3 regions of the Bradyrhizobium sp. LM2.9 genome follow, and region 3 is predicted to be linked to each of the others. Evidence: riboswitches for the same ligand, from Rfam matches in the RefSeq annotation. Region 3 holds a riboswitch; each other region holds the start of a gene.

Region 1 (6,514 bases), 4.2 Mb from region 3:
GAGCTCGCCAAGTTCGCGAACACCCTGGAGAAGGTCTGCGTCGACACCGTCGAGGACGGCTACATGACCAAGGACCTCGCGCTCCTGGTCGGCGCCGACCAGCGCTGGCTCTCGACCACCGGTTTCCTCGACAAGGTCGCCGAGAACCTCGAAAAGGCGACGGCGTAAGTCGTTCGCAATGTCGCCCGACTGGGCCGGACATCTCACGGGTCGCGCCAAAGCGCGGCCCGTCGTTTTTTGAGACCCTTGGAGACGCGACCATGTCGATCAAGCTTGCCGTGCCCTGCCTTCTGTTGCTTGCCGGACCGGCTGCGGCCGCGGACCCGCTCCCCGCCACCATCGCCGCCCCCGGCGAAACCGTGGTGCTCAGCGTCCACGCCGAAGGCGCGCAGGTCTATGAGTGCAAGGCCGGCACCGACGGCAAGCTCGCCTGGGCATTTCGCGAGCCGATCGCCACCCTGCTTTCCGAGGGCAAGACGGTCGGCCGGCACTATGCCGGGCCCAACTGGGAGCATGCCGACGGCAGCGCCGTGGCCGCCAAGGCCGCCGGCAACGCGCCGGGCGCGACGCCGGCCGATATTCCCTGGCTGAAGCTGGAAGTGAACGCCCACCGCGGCAGCGGCGTCCTCACATCAGCCACGACGGTTCAGCGCATCAACACCCATGGCGGCAAGCTCGACGGCGCCTGCGACAAGGCCGGCGAGTTCAAGAGCGCGCCCTATTCGGCCGAATACGTCTTCCTGAAGAAGGGCTGAGGAACGAGGAGAGACGGCCCTTACGCGCCGGCTATGGCTTTTTGGATCTCCGACAGGGCGTCCAGAGCCTTTGCCCCATCAGGCCCGCCGCCTTGCGCCATTTCGGCTCGGCCGCCGCCGCCCTTTCCGCCCACGACAGGCACGCCAATCTTGACAAGGCTTGCGGCGTCGAAACGGGTTGATAGATCCTTGGTCACGCCGACAACGAGGCTGGCTTTTCCGTCAGCCGTCGTATTTGCAACCGCGACAACGCCCGACTTGATCTCTGCCTTGGCTTGATCAACGAGGGACTTGAGTTCGTCGCTCGGCAATCCCGTCACGTGAAGTTTGTAAAACTTGACGTCACCGATTTCCACGACGTTGGAATTTCCGCCGTCGCCGGCACCGCCGCCCATCGCCAGCTTCTTGCGGGCGTCGGAGAGCTCGCGCTCGAGCTTCTTGCGCTCGTCCATCAATGCACTGATGCGCGCCGGCACGTCGTCGATCGAGGGTGCGCAGCTCGTTGGCCGCGGTTTTCGCCAGCGCCATGGTGTCGTTGGCATGCTTGCGCGCGTAGTTGCCGGTCAGCGCTTCGATGCGGCGCACGCCGGAGGCGACCGCGCTCTCGCCCGTCAGCGTGATCAGGCCGATGTCGCCGGTGCGCCTGACATGGGTGCCGCCGCAGAGCTCGACCGACCAGCCGAGCGCGTTGGTGCCGCGCTCACGCGCGGTCCGGCCCATCGAGACGACGCGAACCTCGTCGCCGTATTTCTCGCCGAACAGCGCACGCGCGCCGGCCTCGCGGGCCTCGTCCACGCCCATGACGCGGGTCGAGACCTCGTCGTTCTCCAGCACCACGTCGTTGGCGATGTCCTCGACGCGCGCGAGTTCTTCCGCGGTGATCGGCTTCGGATGCACGAAATCGAAGCGCAGGCGGTCAGGCGCAACCATCGAGCCGCGCTGGGCGATGTGATCGCCGAGCACCTGACGCAGCGCCTCGTGAATGAGATGCGTGGCCGAATGATGCGCGCGGATCGACGAGCGCCTGCTGTGATCGACCTCGAGCTGGAGCGCGGTGCCGGGCTTCAGCTCGCCGCTCTCCAAGGTGCCGACATGAACGAAGAGATCGCCGAGCTTCTTCTGCGTCTCGGTGACGCGGAATTTGATGCCGCCCTCGCCGACCAGCACGCCGGTGTCGCCGACCTGGCCGCCGGACTCCGCATAGAACGGCGTCTGGTTCAGCAGCAGCGCACCGCTGTCGCCGGCCTTGAGGCTGTCGGTTTCCTTGCCATCCTTGATCAGAGCCGAGATGACGCCCTCAGCGATCTCGGTCTCGTAGCCCAAAAATTCAGTCGCGCCGAGCTTCTCGCGCAGCGGGAACCAGATCGCCTCTGAGGCCGCCTCACCCGAACCCGACCAGGACGCGCGCGCCTTCACGCGCTGACGTTCCATCGCATCGGCGAAGGAAGCCTGGTCGACGCTGATGCCGCGCGACTTCAGCGCGTCCTGCGTCAGATCGAGCGGAAAACCGTAGGTGTCGTACAACGTGAAGGCGACGTCGCCGTCGAACATGTCGCCCTTCTTCAAGGACGCACTCTTCTCGTCGAGGATGGCGAGGCCGCGCGTCAGCGTCTTGCGGAAACGGGTCTCTTCCAACCGCAGCGTTTCCTCGATCAGGTTTTCCGCGCGCATCAAATCGGGATAGGCCTGGCCCATCTCGCGCACCAGCGCCCAGACCAGGCGATGCATCAGCGGATCTTTCGCGCCGAGCAGTTGCGCATGGCGCATCGCGCGGCGCATGATCCGGCGCAGCACATAGCCGCGGCCCTCGTTCGAGGGCAGCACGCCATCGGCGACGAGGAAGGCCGACGAACGCAGATGGTCGGCGATGACGCGGAACGAGGCGACGGTCTTCTCGTCCGGTCCGCTTCCAAGAGCGGACGCGGTCGCGTCGATCAGATGACGGAACAGATCGGTCTCGAAGATGCTGTCGACGCCCTGCATGATGCTGGCCATGCGCTCCAGGCCCATGCCGGTGTCGATCGAGGGACGCGGCAGCGCCACGCGCTCCTCCTTCGTCACCTGCTCGTACTGCATGAACACCAGGTTCCAGAACTCGAGGAAGCGGTCGCCGTCCTCTTCCGGTGAGCCCGGAGGGCCGCCCCAGATGTGCTCGCCGCGATCGATGAAGATCTCCGAGCACGGACCGCACGGGCCGGTGTCGCCCATCGCCCAGAAATTGTCCGAGGTCGGGATGCGAATGATGCGGTCATCCGAGAAGCCCGCAATCTTCTTCCAGAGGCCCGCCGCCTCGTCGTCGGTGTGGTAGACCGTGACGAGCAGCTTGTCCTTCTTCAGCCCGAATTCCTTCGTGATCAGCGTCCAGGCAAGCTCGATCGCGCGCTCCTTGAAATAGTCGCCGAACGAGAAATTGCCGAGCATCTCGAAGAAGGTGAGATGGCGCGCGGTGTAGCCGACATTGTCGAGGTCGTTGTGCTTGCCGCCGGCGCGCACGCATTTCTGCGAGGTGGTGGCGCGCTGATAGGGCCGCTTCTCGACGCCGGTGAAGACGTTCTTGAACTGCACCATGCCGGCATTGGTGAACATCAACGTCGGGTCGTTGCGCGGCACCAACGGCGAGGACGACACGATCTCGTGGCCGTTCTCGGCAAAGAAGTTCAGAAAGGTCGACCTGATCTCGTTGACGCCGCTCATGTTCATCCAATCGGGTGTGCTTGGACCCGCCATACGCCATCCAAACCGCGAGTTTGGGCTGATATCTGCGGGCCAAAGCGCTTTTAGACAAGGCCAGCTTCGCTGTCCAGAAACTGTGCAACCGGATCAGTGGGTTGCCGCAGGCGCGCAATCCCGTTGGAAAGCCGCTGATGCCGCGTTGACAGGCTTGGCCAGCTTGTGGTCTCTACCCATCTGTATCGTACGGCCACGTCGGGAGAGACCGGCTTTGGGTAGCCGGCGCCGAAGGAGCAACCGCCCCGGAAACTCTCAGGCAAAAAGGACCGCGTGGCTTTGACAGCATCTGGAAAGAGGCGCCGACGGACCTAGACCTTTTAAAAGAAAGGGTTGGTCCGGACAGCGTCCGCCGACGGGATAATACTCTCAGGCACAGCGACAGATGGGGCTTCGACTGGTTGCTTCCGGGGAATCATCCCCGGGGAACCGCCGAGGGCCCCTGTGATGCTTGCGCGCGACGACCAAGACTCCCTCAGACATACGCCCCTTCACGGGCTTCATGTCTCCCTCGGCGGCAAGATGGTGCCGTTCGCGGGCTATGACATGCCGGTGCAATATCCCGCGGGCGTGCTGAAGGAACACCTCCATACCCGCTCGTCCGCCGGCCTGTTCGACGTCTCCCACATGGGCCAGATCGCGCTCCGGCCGAAGTCGGGCAAGGTCGAGGACGCCGCGCGCGCGCTGGAGCGGCTGGTGCCGCAGGACATCGTGGCTATTGCGCCGGGGCGGCAGCGCTACGCCCAGTTCACCAATGCCGAGGGGTGGAATTCTGGACGATCTGATGGTCGCCAATTTCGGCGACCATCTGTTCCTGGTCGTCAACGCCGCCTGCAAGTCCGGGGACGAGGCGCATCTGCGCGCGAAGCTGTCGGACGACTGCATCATCGATTCGCTTGCCGACCGCGCGCTGATCGCGTTGCAGGGCCCGAACGCGGAATCGGCGCTGGCGAAATTATGTGCAGAGGCTCCGTCCATGAAGTTCATGGATTCCGGCCCGCGCAAGGTCGCCGGCATCGACTGCTTCGTCTCGCGCTCCGGCTACACTGGCGAGGACGGTTTCGAGATTTCCGTTCCTGCTGGCGACGCCGAGCGCCTCGCCAAGACACTGCTGGACAATCCCGACGTGCTGCCGATCGGGCTCGGCGCACGCGACAGCCTGAGGCTCGAGGGCGGTCTTTGTCTTTACGGCCACGATATCGATACCGGGACCACGCCGGTCGAGGCCGCACTGGAATGGTCGGTGCAGAAGAGCCGCCGCACCGGCGGCGCGCGCGCCGGCGGCTTTCCCGGCGCGGAGAAGATTCTGGCCCATTTCGACCACGGCGCATCCCGCCGACGTGTCGGCCTGCGCACCGAGGGCCGCGCGCCGGTGCGCGAGGGCGCGCTGCTGTTTGCGGACACGACATCCAGCGAACCGATCGGAAAGGTTACGTCGGGCGGCTTCGGCCCGAGCCTGAATGCGCCGGTCGCGATGGGCTATGTGCCCACCGCATCGAGCGCGATCGACACAAAACTCTTCGCCGAGGTGCGCGGCCAACGCCTGGCCGTGCAAATCGCCACCATGCCCTTCGTGAAAAACACCTACAAACGCTGAGGACAAGAAAATGACCACGACGCTGTACACCTCCGACCACGAATGGCTCGCCATCGACGGCGATGTCGCCACCGTCGGCATCACCGACTACGCGCAGTCCCAGCTCGGCGACGTCGTGTTCGTCGAACTGCCCAAGCTCGGCCGCGCCCTGAAGAAGACGGAAGCCGCAGCCGTCGTGGAATCCGTGAAGGCCGCCTCGGACATCTACGCGCCTGTTACGGGCGAGGTCACCGAAATCAACGACGCCCTCGCCGCCGAGCCGGCGCTGGTGAATTCGGATGCGCAAGGCAAGGCGTGGTTCTTCAAGATCAAGATTGCCGACAAGAGCGAGCTAGGCGGCCTCATGGATGACGCCGCCTACAAGGCCCACACGGCTTAAAGACGATGGAGCAAGCGATGACCGCGCACCGCAAATCCAACGACGATACCGCCGCTTTCGTTCGCCGCCACATCGGCCCCTCGGCACGCGACGTCACTGCAATGCTCGAGGCCGTCGGCGCGAAAAGCGTCGATGCGCTGATGGCGGAGACGTTGCCGGCCTCGATCCGGCAGGCGGCCCCGCTCGATCTCGGCAAGCCCTTGAGCGAGACCGAGGCGATCGCGCATATGGGCGAGCTCGCCGCCCAGAACCAGGTCTTCGCCTCGCTGATCGGCCAAGGCTATTCCGGCACGATTCTGCCTGCGGTGATCCAGCGCAACATTCTGGAGAACCCGGCCTGGTACACGGCTTACACGCCCTATCAGCCGGAGATCAGCCAGGGCCGGCTTGAGGCGCTGCTCAACTTCCAGACCATGATCTGCGATCTCACCGGGCTCGATGTCGCCAACGCCTCGCTGCTCGACGAGGCGACGGCTGCCGCCGAGGCGATGGCGCTCGCGGAGCGGCACTCGCGGGTCGAAGCAAAGGCCTTCTTCGTCGACAAGGACGTGCATCCGCAGACGCTCGCGGTGATGCGCACCCGCGCAGAGCCCTTGGGCTGGACCCTGGTCGTCGGCGATCCCTTCACCGATCTCGACAAGACCGACGTGCTTGGTGCGCTGCTGCAATATCCTGGAACGTCGGGCGCTGTGCGCGACCTCAGGCCCGCGATCGCAGCACTGAAGGCGAAGGGCGCACTCGCGATCGTTGCTGCCGATCTGCTGGCATTGACCCTGCTCGCCTCGCCGGGCGAACTCGGCGCCGACATCGCGATCGGCTCGGCGCAGCGTTTTGGCGTGCCGATGGGTTATGGCGGGCCGCACGCGGCCTATATGGCGGTGCGCGATGCGCTGAAGCGCTCGCTGCCCGGCCGCATCGTCGGCCTCTCCGTCGACTCCCGCGGCGCGCCCGCCTATCGCCTCGCGCTCCAGACCCGCGAGCAGCACATCCGCCGCGAGAAGGCGACCTCCAACATCTGCACCGCGCAGGTGCTGCTCGCCGTGATCGCCTCAATGT
Region 2 (6,514 bases), on a different contig from region 3:
CCGCGTCGCAGTCGGCTCCGCCACCATAAATCCCGACTTGCTGACCGCCGCCGAGCGCATCCAGTATGAGGGCTATCTTCGGCGGGAGGACACCAACGCGGCAATCCTCAAACAGGCCGAGACGGGCGTCTCCATAAAGGAGATCGTACGGCTCACTGGGCATAGTCGGGGTCTCGTCCGCAGGGTACTGAGAGGTCAGCGATCCGATGTGTTCAGGGTGCGCGAGAGCTCGCTCGAGCACCACCTGCCATGGCTCGACGCCCAGTGGGCTGCTGGTCATTGTAACGGCGCCAACCTGTGGCGTTGCCTCAAGGCGCAGGGATTTAGGGGCTCGATGCGGGTCGTCACCGAATGGGCGACACGCCGTCGGCGTGCCGAAACGCCCGATGCTCGGAGCCTACAGCGCGTGCCGTCCGCGAGAACTATCGCCCGCCTGATGACCAACGGCCGCGATACGCTCTCAAAGTCAGAGACGGTGACCATTGCGGCGATCGAACAAGGCGTTCCTCTCCTGGTGGAAGCTCGAGAGGTCATCACCGCTTTCCATACGATGATCCGCAAGAAGGCTCACGTAGATCTTGACCCATGGCTGGAACGAGCATGCGCAAGCCTCGTCGCGTCTTTTGCCAACGGTGTCATCAAGGACAAGGCTGCCGTCAACGCCGCGATCACGACGTCTTGGTCCAACGGACAGACCGAGGGCCAGATCACCAAGCTCAAGCTGGTCAAGCGTCAGATGTACGGACGCGCCAAGCTCGACTTGCTTCAGGCCCGCCTGATCGGCGTGATATGACCACGACTGCACAAAAATTGCGTCAGAGCCAAAGTTGCAAGCCGATTGACACGCATTCGCGAAAACAACATAGGGTCATGCAGACACCCTCGGTTAAACCGATGGTGATTGCGTTAAGGCTGCTGAAAGCGACGGCGCCAAGTGGCTCATCGGGGGATTCGCTTGAAAAATTGATTTCGTGCGTCCAAGCCACTCGTACGCCGGCCAGGCCTCGCTTCTTCCCTGGGTACGCAAGATCCTGCTGTGGCGCTCTGTCAAACAATGCGCTCCCGGCCTTAATGTGCCGGGAGCATGGTTTTGAAGAGCTGGAGAGCCCCGAGTATCAGGCCACGGATCGGCTCAGCCGAGCTTTACTGTCATCTGTCGCAATGACGTCGGCAACCATCTCAGCTGTGATAGCGGATAATGTCCAGCCCAGATGACCATGCCCGGTGTTGTAGAAAATATTCGGCCGTTTGCCTCGGCCGACCCTCGGCATCATGCTAGGTGTCATAGGACGCAGGCCCGCCCATGGCACCACTTGTGCGGTAGACACATCCGGGAACGCTCGCTCTACCCAGCGCACCAGAGGCTTGATGCGGTCCCAGCGGATGTCGCGGTTCTCGCCATTGAACTCGGCGGTCCCTGCGACGCGGAAGCGATCTTCTCCCAACCGACTGGTCACGATCTTGGTGGCCTCGTCGAGCAGGCTGACACGGGGCGCAGCCTTTTGGCTCGGTTTGTCCCGCAGCTCTACGGTGATGGAGTACCCCTTGACGGGATAAATGTTTATCTTGTCCCCCAGCATTGAAGCAATGCGGCGGCTGCCGACCCCAGCGCAGACTACTGCCCTTTCAGCTTTAAGTTCCTCGCTCAGAGGACCTTGTTGCCAGCGTACGACCACACCGTCTTGATCGGCTCGCATATCGCAGATCTCCGCACCAAAGACAAAGCGCACACCCTTTCGTTCGCAAGCCGCAGCGAGACCACGCGTGAACTTGTGAATGTCGCCGGTTGAATCAGAGGGGGTAAAGAAGCCGCCGTAGTACTGGTCGCTCAGCGCTGGCTCTATGGCGAGCATTTCGGAAGGCGTCACGGAGCGGCGATCCAATCCGCCCTGCAGCAGCAACTGATTTACCCGAGAAGCCGCGTCGAAATCTGCCTTACTCGAATAAACGTGCAATATTCCTCGTCGCTCCAAGTCGAAGTCGATGCTCTCCCGGTCGGCAAGCTCAAACAAATGTTGCCGCGCGGCTATCGCGAGCTTCGTCGTCTCGATCGTATTGCGGCGGTAGTGACGGATCTGACCTACGAACTCGGCGAGCCAAGAATACTTGTGAAAACTGGGGCTGGGGTTCAGCAGCAATGGTGCATCCTTGCGCAGCATCCATTTCACGCCTTTTACGATCGTTGCGAGACAATTCCAGACTTCGGCATTGCTCGCCGACAATTGGCCGCCATTGGCAAACGAAGTGTCCATTGCGGGGTAACGTTGGCGATCAAAGACCGTGACCGAATAGCCGCGGCAGGCCAAGGCATAGGCAGTTGTAACTCCGGTGACACCGGATCCGATAATGATGATCGTGCTCATCGTATGCTCCAAGACAGGGATGAATGAACGGTGAAATGGCTTCCGCCACAACTCCGTCCCCAAATCTGTCCGTGCACCTGAGAGCTTTCTCCGCTATCCTTGATAGATAACGGTCCCCTTCGGTGGGTACCAACCGGCACCTCTCTCCAGATCGTCCTCGGTGTGCAGTCCTGGGCCTGAGAGTTTCCTTGGGGAGTTGCTCCGTCGGCGGCGATGGGCCTGTCGGCCCACCGCACTCTCCCGCACACCATCGTCAGACGTCACCACACTTTCAGACGTGCGGCCTACATGTCAAGAGAGCTCACGAACCACGCGACAATCACACCGCATCGGAGTCGCTGGGAGAACGCTCTTTCGCCACTAAGATCAGCCGGATGAAGCCGCTGATGCCGATTGTAGCCGCGCGGGATGTCGCCGCTTTTCGGCACAATAGCCCGCTGGTCGCAGCAATGCTGCAAGCTCATCCAAAAAAACGCACGACGAGAGCACAAAAGCCGGTCTAATGTCCGGGCAGCGACGATGACGTAGCGCCTCTCAAAGCCGCGCGTCTCATGCAATTTGGTGTCAAGAATTCGCTGTATCTGGGCTTACGATTATCCCGCCGGTCTCACGCGGCGTTGATGGTCCCAGCCAGAACGCCAGCGTTCAGGTAAAGCAGCAGTGAAGTGCCGCCGGGCCCGTCCGCAATTTGAGGACTCTCAGTCTTGCGATTCGAAATGACCTTGAACGCCGAGTTTGCGCTGCTCATCGCATCTGAATGCGTGAACACCGCTATCGAGTGCTCCTCCAAATGTGTCTGGATGATTCCCGGCACGCACCCTGATGATCCGTCCCCGGCCAAGTGTTCAGAACTCTCGTCGAGCTTGATCCCGAACTCGTCGTCCTGCCTGCGAGATCTGCAAACGTGATCCGGTCACTCCGTCCGACGGGTGGTTCTTAGGCCCTATGGAGACGACGATGCTGCTTCCGGTCAGTGGTGCATTTAATTTGCGATCAACGCACTATGAATTCGACCGCGTTATCAATTCGGCAGATAAGTGCAGTCCTTCCCGACTGACGCGGGTTCCGACCGCAGCTCCGTCGAAGGCTTCGGCCGACCACGAACGTCACCTTGTGCCCGGCGCCGTGTTGAAGCGCGCTCAGGCATGCCTAGGTGGGTCTCTCGAGGCTGCTGCTTTGTTACATACGCCCGACTTTCAGGAGTGCGCTGCTCTTGGAAGTCGGGAGCCGCGCTCGGGGGCGACTCCTGCGCTCTCAATCCCGAGTGAAATTCAAGGAGGCAGGCAGTGAGACGTGCCGTCTTCATCTTTTGCGTTGACCGCGAAAAAGATCCGGTGGCGGGTCACGTTCTGAACGCCATCATGACCGGATGCACCCTTGTTTCGACGGGGCTCGAGATTGATGGACATCCGGTGCTCGAGGTCCCGGGCCTGCGCGACACTATCGTTTCGATCGTACGCACTAACGAGGTCGTAAGTAACGACTATGCGCGCTACGCACCCCTCTTCAATGAGCGGTTCGGTGACGCCGAGGTCATCGGCATAGTGAATTGGCACGAGGGTGCCAATGCGCCAAACGCCATTTTCTCGGTTCAAACGACTGGCGACCTGGCTACGGGGACTTTCAGCAAAGTTGACCCCCGAATTACTCGGGGGCTTCTTCTTGCCATTGAGGCCGAGCGCGTAACCTCTGATCTTCTTAACTTTCGCACTTACTTAGAGGCGACCCACTGGTCAGGCGTCAAAGCCGGCTATGCTGGGACCTGTCTCGCGGACTTGAGGCCTTCTGCAATCGACATCGAGATCGGAAGCTCGCCAGACGATTGGGCAAATCCCCTTGCCGCCCGAGTGCTGGCGAGAGCTCTTCTGCATACGTTCGATCGGATGGATGAACCTGTGCGTTCCGTCCTCTGTGTCGGCGGCGTCCACTTTGAACCAAGCTTCACAACCGCGGTGTTGCAGTCATTCGACAACTTCCCGATAGCAGCTAGTCACGTCCTGCCCAATCATTGGCTGGTGTCTGGCGGCTATGATCACGAAAGTCGATTGATCAATCTAAGAGCTTGCGTGGATTCAATCGTGGGCGGCATTCAAGCCATCGTGTACCACGATAAGCTCAAAGCGCCCTGGAACTTGGCGTCCCAATGCTTTCGCACAAACAGCTACGCACGGCTTTGAAGGCCAAGGATGTTGCCGAATGATCACGCGGGAGCGCGAGTCGTCGAAGTCGGCGTGCCGCACAGCGAGATTGTTGAACTTGCCCGTTGGCGCCCGCGCGGTGCATTTTTAGGAGAAACACCATGAATGCTCTAGGTTCTGGTTCTATCAAAACGATTCCTTACGCTCCCTTCCTGCGGGCCGAATACGAACATCGGGTCGAACAAGCCCGGCGTTCGATGAGAGAACATGCCATTGACGCGCTTCTGGTAACCTCCGAACACAATTTACGATATTTTGTCGGCGAGCCTAGCACGACGCCGCAGCAGACAACTCGGCCCCGCTTTCTTCTTATTCTCTCGTCCGATGAGGCTGTTGCAGTCGTTCCAGAGGGGATCGATCAGTTTTATAAGGAGACGACCTGGGTCAAACGCTGCCGGACCTGGCCCAGTCCAAATCCAAAGGATGAAGGGGTGTCGGCCCTCGCCGGAGCATTGCGCGAACTATTGCCGGAGAATGCGAAAATCGGCACAGAGCTTGGCGCCGAAAGCAGACTTGGCTTCCCTACGGGAGATTTCTTACGTGTTGCGGATGCGATCAAACCTCGGATGTTTGTAGATGCATCGGATCCGATTTTCACTCCGTTGCGGATGATCAAATCTCCATTAGAGGTCGACCGAATTCGAACTGTATGTAAGCTTGTCTCGGAAGCTTTTGATAACCTGACGCCGAAGTTGCGTTTGGGTATGACGGAACGGGAGGCGTGTCGCCTCTTCGAGCTCGAATGCTTCAGTCGCGGTGTCGAAAAGACGGCTAAGATAGTGGGTGTTTCTGGCCGCGGGGGTTATACGCGCCCCTACGGTGTTCCGAGCGACAAAGTTCTCTCTGATGGTGACCTGCTGTTTATTGATGCCGGCTGCTTGTTTGACTTTTATTGGAGCGACTTTGATCGACATTTTGCCTTCGGGACCCCTGATCGGAACACCCAAGATGCCTATCAAATCGTTTGGGAGGCGACCGAAGCGGGAATCGCCGCCGTCAAACCAGGCATTCCGATCTGCAATATCTGGGGCGCAATGTCAGATGTACTAAATGGCTCAAACAATCGCGGTAAAGCCACGAACATCGGGCGAATGGGACATTCGATGGGATTATGGATGCCGGAGTTGCCCTCGGTGCAACCTGATGACAAGACGATCCTAAGACCAGGCATGATCATCAACATTGAACCAAGCACCTCATACCCGTCATATTTTGACGGATCGCCGAGGTTGATGCTGCACGAAGAGGTCGTCGTCGTGACCGACTCTGGGTCGCAACTGCTCACTTCTCGAGCTTCTCGAACATTACCGGTTGTCGCGAACTAAGAGAACGCTAGCGCCCTAATGCGCTGGATCGGGCGAAGAGCATGCTGGGTTTTCGCTAACCTTGAGAAGTGTTCCACAATTTTCGAGGGATAGAGGCTGCCTCGCCGTGTCTCGTTCACGTGTTCGGGCGAGACCTCAATGTCCAGTCAGACGCAAAGCTGGGAGGGCATGTGGCTGACAGCAACAGAAGGTGCTCGAAGAGGCCCGAAAGCATGGCGCATCCGCCGGGCTTCTACAGTGCCGTATCGTATTGAACTCACAAATTGAGGTCTGACATGCACGGCGTGGACACTTTCCGAGATCTGCAACGAGAGGCAACCGAGTGGCGTCGCTACCTTCATGAAAATCCTGAGCTGGATTATCGGCTGCATAACACGGCTGGGTTCGTGACCGAGAAGCTGGCTTCCTTCGGTATCAATCATATTGAGACGGAGATAGCTGAAACCGGTATCGTTGCATTGATCCAGGGGAGGGGCGGAGACGGACCCACCATCGCGCTAAGGGCGGACATGGACGCCTTGCCGATCCTCGAGGCCTCAAGCAAGCCCTGGTCGTCGAAAGCACCCGGTAAAATGCACGCGTGCGGTCACGATGGTCATACCGCCATGTTGTTGGGTGCCGCGAAATA
Region 3 (6,514 bases):
TCCCTCTGGAACGACTGCAACAGCCTCATCGGACGAGAGAATAAGAAGAAAGCGGGGCCGAGTTGTCTGCTGCGGCGTCGTGCTAGGCTCGCCGACAAAATATCGTAAATTGTGTTCGGAGGTTACCAGAAGCGCGTCAATGGCATGTTCTCTCATCGAACGCCGGGCTTGTTCGACCCGATCTTCGTATTCGGCCCGCGGAAAGGGAGCGTAAGGAATCGTTCTGATGGAACCAGAACCTAGAGAGCATTCATGGCGTTTCTCCTAAAAATGCACCGCGCGGGCGCCAACGGGCAAGTTCAACAAGCTCGCTGTGCAGCACGCCGACTTCGACGACTCGCGCCCCCGCGTGATCATTCGGCAAGATCCTTGGCCTTCAAAGCCGTGCGTCGCTGTTTATGCGAAAGCATTGGGACGCCAAGTTCCTCGGCAAGCAAGCGCGCATCGGCCTTGTAGGGCGCTTTGAGCTTATCGTGGTACACGATGGCTTGAATTCCGCCCACGATTGAATGAATCCACGCACGCTCTTAGATTGATCAATCGACTTTCGTGATCATAGCCGCCAGACACCAGCCAATGATTGGGCAGGACGTGACTAGCTGCTATCGGGAGGTTGTCGAATGACTGCAACACCGCGGTTGTGAAGCTTGGTTCAAAGTGGACGCCGCCGACACAGAGGACGGCACGCACAGGTTCATCCATCCGATCGGACGTATGCAGAAGAGCTCTCGCCAGCACTCGGGCGGCAAGGAGATTTGCCCAATCGTCTGGCGGGCTTCCGATCTCGATGTCCATTGCAGAAGGGCCTCAAGTCCGCGAGACAGGTCCCAGCATAACCGGCTTTGACGCCTGACCAGTGAGTCGCCTCTAAGTAGGTGCGAAAGTTATGAATATCAGAGGTTACGCGCTCGGCCTCAATGGCAAGAAGCAGCCCTCGAGTAATTCGGGGGTCAACTTTGCTGAAAGTCCCCGTAGCCAGGTCGCCAGTCGTTTGAACCGAGAAAATGGCGTTTGGCGCATTGGCACCCTCGTGCCAATTCACTATGCCGATGACATCGGCGTCACCGAACCGCTCATTGAAGAGTGGTGCGTAGCGGGCATAATCGTTACTTACGACCTCGTTAGTGCGTACGATCGAAACGATAGTGTCGCGCAGGCGCGGGACCTCGAGCACCGGATGTCCATCAATCCCGAGCCCCGTCGAAACAACGGTGGATCCGGTCATGATGGCGTTCAGAACGTGACCCGCCACCGGATCTTTTTCGCGGTCAACGCAAAAGATAAAGACGGCACGTCTCACTGCCTCCCTCCTTCAATTTCACTCGGGATTGAGAGCGTACGAGTCGGCCCCGAGCGCGGCTCCCGAGTTCCAAGAGCAGCGCACTGAAGAAAGTCGGGCGCCCGGCCTCAAGAGACCCACCAAGGCGTGCCTCAGCGCGCTTCAACACGGCGCCGGGCACAAGGTGACGTTCGTGGTCGGCCGAAGCCTTCGACGGAGCTGCGGTCGGAACCCGCGTCAGCCGGGAAGGACTGCACTTATCTGCCGAAGCGATGACAAGGGTCGAATTCATAGTGCGCTGATCGCAAATCAAATGCACCGCTGACCGGAAGCAGCATCATCGTCTCCATAGGGCCTAAGAACCACCCGTCGGACGGAGTGACCGGATCACGTTTGCAGACCTCGCAGCCAGGGCGACGAGTTCGGCATCAAGCTCGACGCTGACCAGTTGGCCGGGGATGGATCATCAGGGTGCGTGCCGGGAATCATCCAGACACATTTCGAGGAGCACTGATAGCGGTGTTCACGCATTCAGATGCGATGAGCAGCGCACAATCGGCCTTCAAGGTCATTTCGAACGCAAGACTGAGAGTCCTCAAATTGCGGACGGGCCCGGCGGCACTTCACTGCTGCTTTACCTGAATGCTGGCGTTCTGGCTGGGACCATCAACGCCGCGTGAGACCGGCGGGATAATCGTAAGCCCAGATACAGCGAATTCTTGACACCAAATTGCATGAGACGCGCGGCTTTGAGAGGCGCTACGTCATCGTCGCTGCCCGGACATTAGACCGGCTTTTGTGCTCTCGTCGTGCGTTTTTTTGGATGAGCTTGCAGCATTGCTGCGACTAGCGGGCTATTGTGCTGAAAAGCGGCGACATCCCGCGCGGCTACAATCGGCATCAGCGGCTTCATCCGGCTGATCTTAGTGGCGAAAGAGCGTTCTCCCAGCGACTCCGATGCGGTGTGATTGTCGCGTGGTTCGTGAGCTCTCTTGACGTGTAGGCCGCACGTCTGAAAGTGTCGTGACGCCTGACGATGGTGTGCGGGAGAGTGCGGTGGGCCGACAGGCCCATCGCCGCCGACGGAGCAACTCCCCAAGGAAACTCTCAGGCCCAGGACTGCACACCGAGGACGATCTGGAGAGAGGTGCCGGTTGGTACCCACCGAAGGGGACCGTTGTCTATCAGGATAGCGGAGAAAGCTTCAGGTGCACGGACAGATTTGGGGACGGAGTTGTGGCGGAAGCCGTTTCACCGTTCATTCATCCCTGTCTTGGAGCATACGATGAGCACGATCATCAGTATCGGATCTGGTGTCACCGAAGTTACAACTGCCTATGCCTTGGCCTGCCGCGGCTATTCGGTCACGATCTTTGATCGCCAACGTTATCCCGCAATGGACACTTCGTTTGCAAATGGCGGCCAATTGTCGGCAAGCAATGCCGAAGTCTGGAATAGTCTCGCAACGATCGTAAAAGGCGTGAAATGGATGCTGCGCAAGAACGCACCATTGCTGCTGAACCCCAAGCCCCAGTTTTCACAAGTATTCTTGGCTCGCCGAGTTCGTAGGTCAGATCCGTCACTACCGCCGCAATACGATCGAGACGACGAAGCTCGCGATCGCCGCGCGGCAATATTTGTTTGAGCTTGCCGACCGGGAGAGCATCGACTTCGACTTGGAGCGACGAGGAATATTGCACGTATATTCGAGTAAGGCAGATTTCGACGCGGCTTCTCGGGTAAATCAGTTGCTGCTGCAGGGCGGATTGGATCGCCGCCCCGTGACGCCTTCCGAAATGCTCGCCATAGAGCCAGCGCTCAGTACTACGGCGGTTTCTTTACCCCCTCTGATTCAACCGGCGACATTCACAAGTTCCACGCGTGGTCTCGCTGCGGCTTGCGAACGAAAGGGTGTGCGCTTTATCTTTGGTGCGGAGATCTGCGACATGCGAGCCGATCAAGACGGTGTGGTCGTACGCTGGCAACAAGGTCCTCTGAGGGAGGAACTTAAAGCTGAAAGGGCAGTGGTCTGCGCTGGGGTCGGCAGCCGCCGCATTGCTTCAATGCTGGGGGACAAGGTAAACATTTATCCCGTCAAGGGGTACTCCATCACGGTAGAGCTGCGGGACAAAACGAGCCAAAAGGCTGCGCCCCGTGTCAGCCTGCTCGACGAGGCCACCAAGATCGTGACCAGCCGGTTGGGAGAAGATCGCTTCCGCGTCGCAGGGACCGCCGAGTTCAATGGCGAGAACCGCGACATCCGCTGGGACCGCATCAAGCCTTTGGTACGCTGGGTAGAGCGAGCGCTCCCGAATGTGTCTACCGCACAAGTGGTGCCATGGGCGGGCCTGCGTTCTATGACACCTAGCATGATGCCGAGGGTCGGCCGAGGCAAACGGCCGAATATTTTCTACAACACCGGGCACGGTCATCTGGGCTGGACATTATCCGCTATCACAGCTGAGATGGTTGCCGACGTCATTGCGACAGACGACAGTAAAGCTCGGTCGAGCGTAACCGGTATGAGCTCCCACGTCTGCGGTGATCAGCGGGCGCGAGCGTAGCGGATCGGCATCCAGTATTGGCGCATGGCCTCGACGGCCGCTGGAAGATCGGCGTGGGCGTTGCGCAGAAAATCCCTGGTCTCGCGCCCGCTTCGTGCCGGTCCGAGCAACGGCCGGCCCTGATCGTCGCGACAGTGCAGCAGGATGGGCAGAAGCAGGCCATGATTGACGTTGCTGGCGTCCAGCAACGGCGCCCACGCCGACGGCCTGAGCCGCGTTGCGGCATAGAATCCCTGGCACCAGGGTCGCGGATCGACGTCGCCATTGGCTTTGCGCCGGTGCATCGGCTCGAACTGGCTAGGCGTGGTCGAAAGGATCTGGCTGATCTCGTTGTGGCGCAGCGCGACGGCGGAGATCGCTGCGAACTCCGGAGTGCCGCCGTGGTTGAAAGCATCGGCATCGATGGCGAGCAGCGGGCAGATCCAGTCGAGCGGGCTGATCGACACCGGTCCGGCCACGATCGCGGCGACGTAGCCATCGAGCATGGGGAGACTGGTGGCGGCAGGGTGCCGATCGACACGAACCTGGAGCCACCGCTCGAGCTCCGCAAGCGGCATCGCGGCTGCGGCCATCGACGACGATGCTGAATGGCGACGCGGGCTCATGCGGCGGCTTGTGCGATGCGCTCGCGGGCCGCCTTCCAGTTCCAGGCGAGCAGCTCGTGCAGCTGATGGCTCTTGGTTCGCCCAGACACGATGCGCTCCAGCACGTCGGACAAGTAGGCCTGCAGATCGAGCTCATGAAGCTTTGCTGTGTTCACGATCGACGACAGGATCGCCCAGCTCTCGGCGCCGCCTTCGCTGCCGCTGAACAATGAGTTGCGTCTTCCCATTGCAATCGGGCGCATGGAACGCTCGACCGTGTTGGGATCGACCTCGACGCGGCCGTCGCGAAGAAACAGCGTCAGTCCGTCCCAGTGATTGAGCGCGTAGTTGATGGCCTCGGCCAGCTTCGACTGGGAGAAGAGCTGGCCGACCGTTGCCGTCAGCCGCGCCTTGAGCGCCGCCATCAGTGGTGCGGTCCTGGTGCGGCGGGCGGCAAGCCGCTGCTCGGCACTGCTGCCGCGGATCTCGGCCTCGATGGCATAGACCGCCTGCAACCGTTCGATCACCTCGCGAGCGAATGGCGACTGGGTCGTCTTGTAGACCTCGACAAATTTGCGCCGGGCATGGGCGAGGCAGAAAGCGAGCTGGATCGCGCTGCCATGACCGCGGGCGAGCGCCTTGTAGGCGGCATAACCATCCACCTGGAGAATGCCGGAAAAGCCGGTCAATTGTCCGGCGATCTCCTCGGTGCCGCGGCCGCCGGCGAACACGTAGGCGACCGCCGGCGGCGCGGGGCCGCCCCACGGGCGGTCATCCATGGCATGCGCCCAGAACTGGCAGATGCGGGGGCGATGTTGTCCGGGATCGAGCACCGGCATCGGCGTCTCGTCGCAGAACACGCGCGGCGAGGCCTGGATCGTGCGCAGCTGGAGCTCATAGAGGCTCTTGAGCCACCAGGCCGCACGCTTCACCCAGCCGGCCAGCGTCGCGCGGTCGAGATGAAGGCCCTGACCGGCCAGAATCTGCACCTGCCGATACAGCGGCAGATACCAAGCAAACTTCGACACCACCACGTGGGTCACCAGCGCCGTTGAGGCCATGCCGCTCTCGATCAGTCGCGGCAGCACCTTCGCCTGCACCACGCCGTCGGTGCAGCCGCGGCAGGCGTATTTGGGACGGATCGTGCGCAGCACCCGCAGGATCGCCGGGATCACGTCCAGCACCTCGCTGACGTCCTCGCCGATCTTATGCAGGCGGCCGTCGCAACACGGGCACGCTGTCGCGTCCGGCTCCAGCACCTGCTCACAGCGTGGCAGGTGCTTGGGCAGCGCGCCGATGTTGCGGCGGGCCTTCTTGCGCGGCTTACCAGCCGGCTTGGTCGCAGCCGCATCGTCGTTGGCCGGCGCAGCTGGTGTGACCGCCGGTCTCCAGATCGTCCAGCTCGAGCGCGAGCTGCTCGTCCACGAGCACCGCAAGTCACTCCGAGCGCTTCCCGAAGATCATCTCCTTGAGCGCTGCATCGCCAACGTAGCTTCTCGTTCTCGGCGTCAAGCGCGAGCACCATCTCGGTCAGAGCTGCGGTGTCGGTCGGGAGAGCGTCGGGACGAATCGCCATGATCAAACGATACATCCGCACGCCACAGCCTCCAGCGAAATCCACACGCGTCATCCGACGAGCGCCGGCTGCTTCACAGGCTTCGGCGACACACGCGTCCACTCGAGCCCGTCGAGCAGTCGCGAGCTGCGTCGCACTCAGATGTATCACGCCGTCGCGGATCGGTGGCCAGGTGAAGCGCCCTTGGTGCAGCCACTTCGTCACCAGCACCATGCCGCTGCCGTCCCACGCCAGAAGCTTCACTCTGTCCATGCGCTTGCTGCGAAACACGAAGACGTCGCCGCAATACGGGTTCGCGCGCAGCGCTTCGCTCACCAGCGCCGACAGCGTGTGCACCGACTTGCGGAAGTCGACCGGCTGTGTCGCCAGCACCACCTTAGGGTCAGACCGTAGCGCAATCACCGGATACCCCGGAGCGCCGACAGCACCGTCGAAAGCGTCGCCAACTCCACGCCTGGCTCGACGCGGATGCGCGCTCCACTCACCTCGATCTCGATCACCCCGCAGGGCT

What was found. A riboswitch is a leader RNA that binds a small molecule or an ion and turns the genes downstream of it on or off. The one in region 3 is predicted to bind glycine.
Region 1: linked by a shared signal. The riboswitch ahead of gcvT (glycine cleavage system aminomethyltransferase GcvT) and the one ahead of ACVWW3_RS37040 (FAD-dependent oxidoreductase) in region 3 are both predicted to bind glycine.
Region 2: linked by a shared signal. The riboswitch ahead of ACVWW3_RS00155 (D-amino acid dehydrogenase) and the one ahead of ACVWW3_RS37040 (FAD-dependent oxidoreductase) in region 3 are both predicted to bind glycine.

What each region holds. Positions count from the first base shown of each region.
Region 1 covers NZ_JBSRYJ010000002.1:3,073,354-3,079,867, forward strand. The annotation lists gene ACVWW3_RS16570 (NADP-dependent isocitrate dehydrogenase) at 1-168, shown strand, start outside; gene ACVWW3_RS16575 (DUF3455 domain-containing protein) at 261-755, shown strand; partial or broken gene alaS (alanine--tRNA ligase) at 776-3,449, opposite strand; glycine riboswitch at 3,672-3,763, shown strand; partial or broken gene gcvT (glycine cleavage system aminomethyltransferase GcvT) at 3,930-5,079, shown strand; gene gcvH (glycine cleavage system protein GcvH) at 5,090-5,458, shown strand; gene gcvP (aminomethyl-transferring glycine dehydrogenase) at 5,476-6,514, shown strand, end outside.
Region 2 covers NZ_JBSRYJ010000001.1:32,117-38,630, forward strand. The annotation lists gene ACVWW3_RS00150 (ISL3 family transposase) at 1-793, shown strand, start outside; gene ACVWW3_RS00155 (D-amino acid dehydrogenase) at 1,116-2,363, opposite strand; glycine riboswitch at 2,427-2,515, opposite strand; glycine riboswitch at 2,519-2,616, opposite strand; gene ACVWW3_RS00160 (hypothetical protein) at 2,971-3,177, opposite strand; gene ACVWW3_RS00165 (D-aminoacyl-tRNA deacylase) at 3,650-4,540, shown strand; gene ACVWW3_RS00170 (M24 family metallopeptidase) at 4,663-5,886, shown strand; gene ACVWW3_RS00175 (M20 aminoacylase family protein) at 6,162-6,514, shown strand, end outside.
Region 3 covers NZ_JBSRYJ010000002.1:7,280,722-7,287,235, reverse strand. The annotation lists gene ACVWW3_RS37060 (aminopeptidase P family N-terminal domain-containing protein) at 1-219, opposite strand, end outside; gene ACVWW3_RS37055 (hypothetical protein) at 354-503, opposite strand; gene ACVWW3_RS37050 (D-aminoacyl-tRNA deacylase) at 469-795, opposite strand; gene ACVWW3_RS37045 (hypothetical protein) at 695-1,300, opposite strand; glycine riboswitch at 2,314-2,411, shown strand; gene ACVWW3_RS37040 (FAD-dependent oxidoreductase) at 2,565-2,924, shown strand; gene ACVWW3_RS37035 (FAD-dependent oxidoreductase) at 2,917-3,843, shown strand; gene ACVWW3_RS37030 (UPF0149 family protein) at 3,825-4,448, opposite strand; partial or broken gene tnpC (IS66 family transposase) at 4,445-6,003, opposite strand; partial or broken gene tnpB (IS66 family insertion sequence element accessory protein TnpB) at 6,054-6,405, opposite strand; gene tnpA (IS66-like element accessory protein TnpA) at 6,402-6,514, opposite strand, start outside.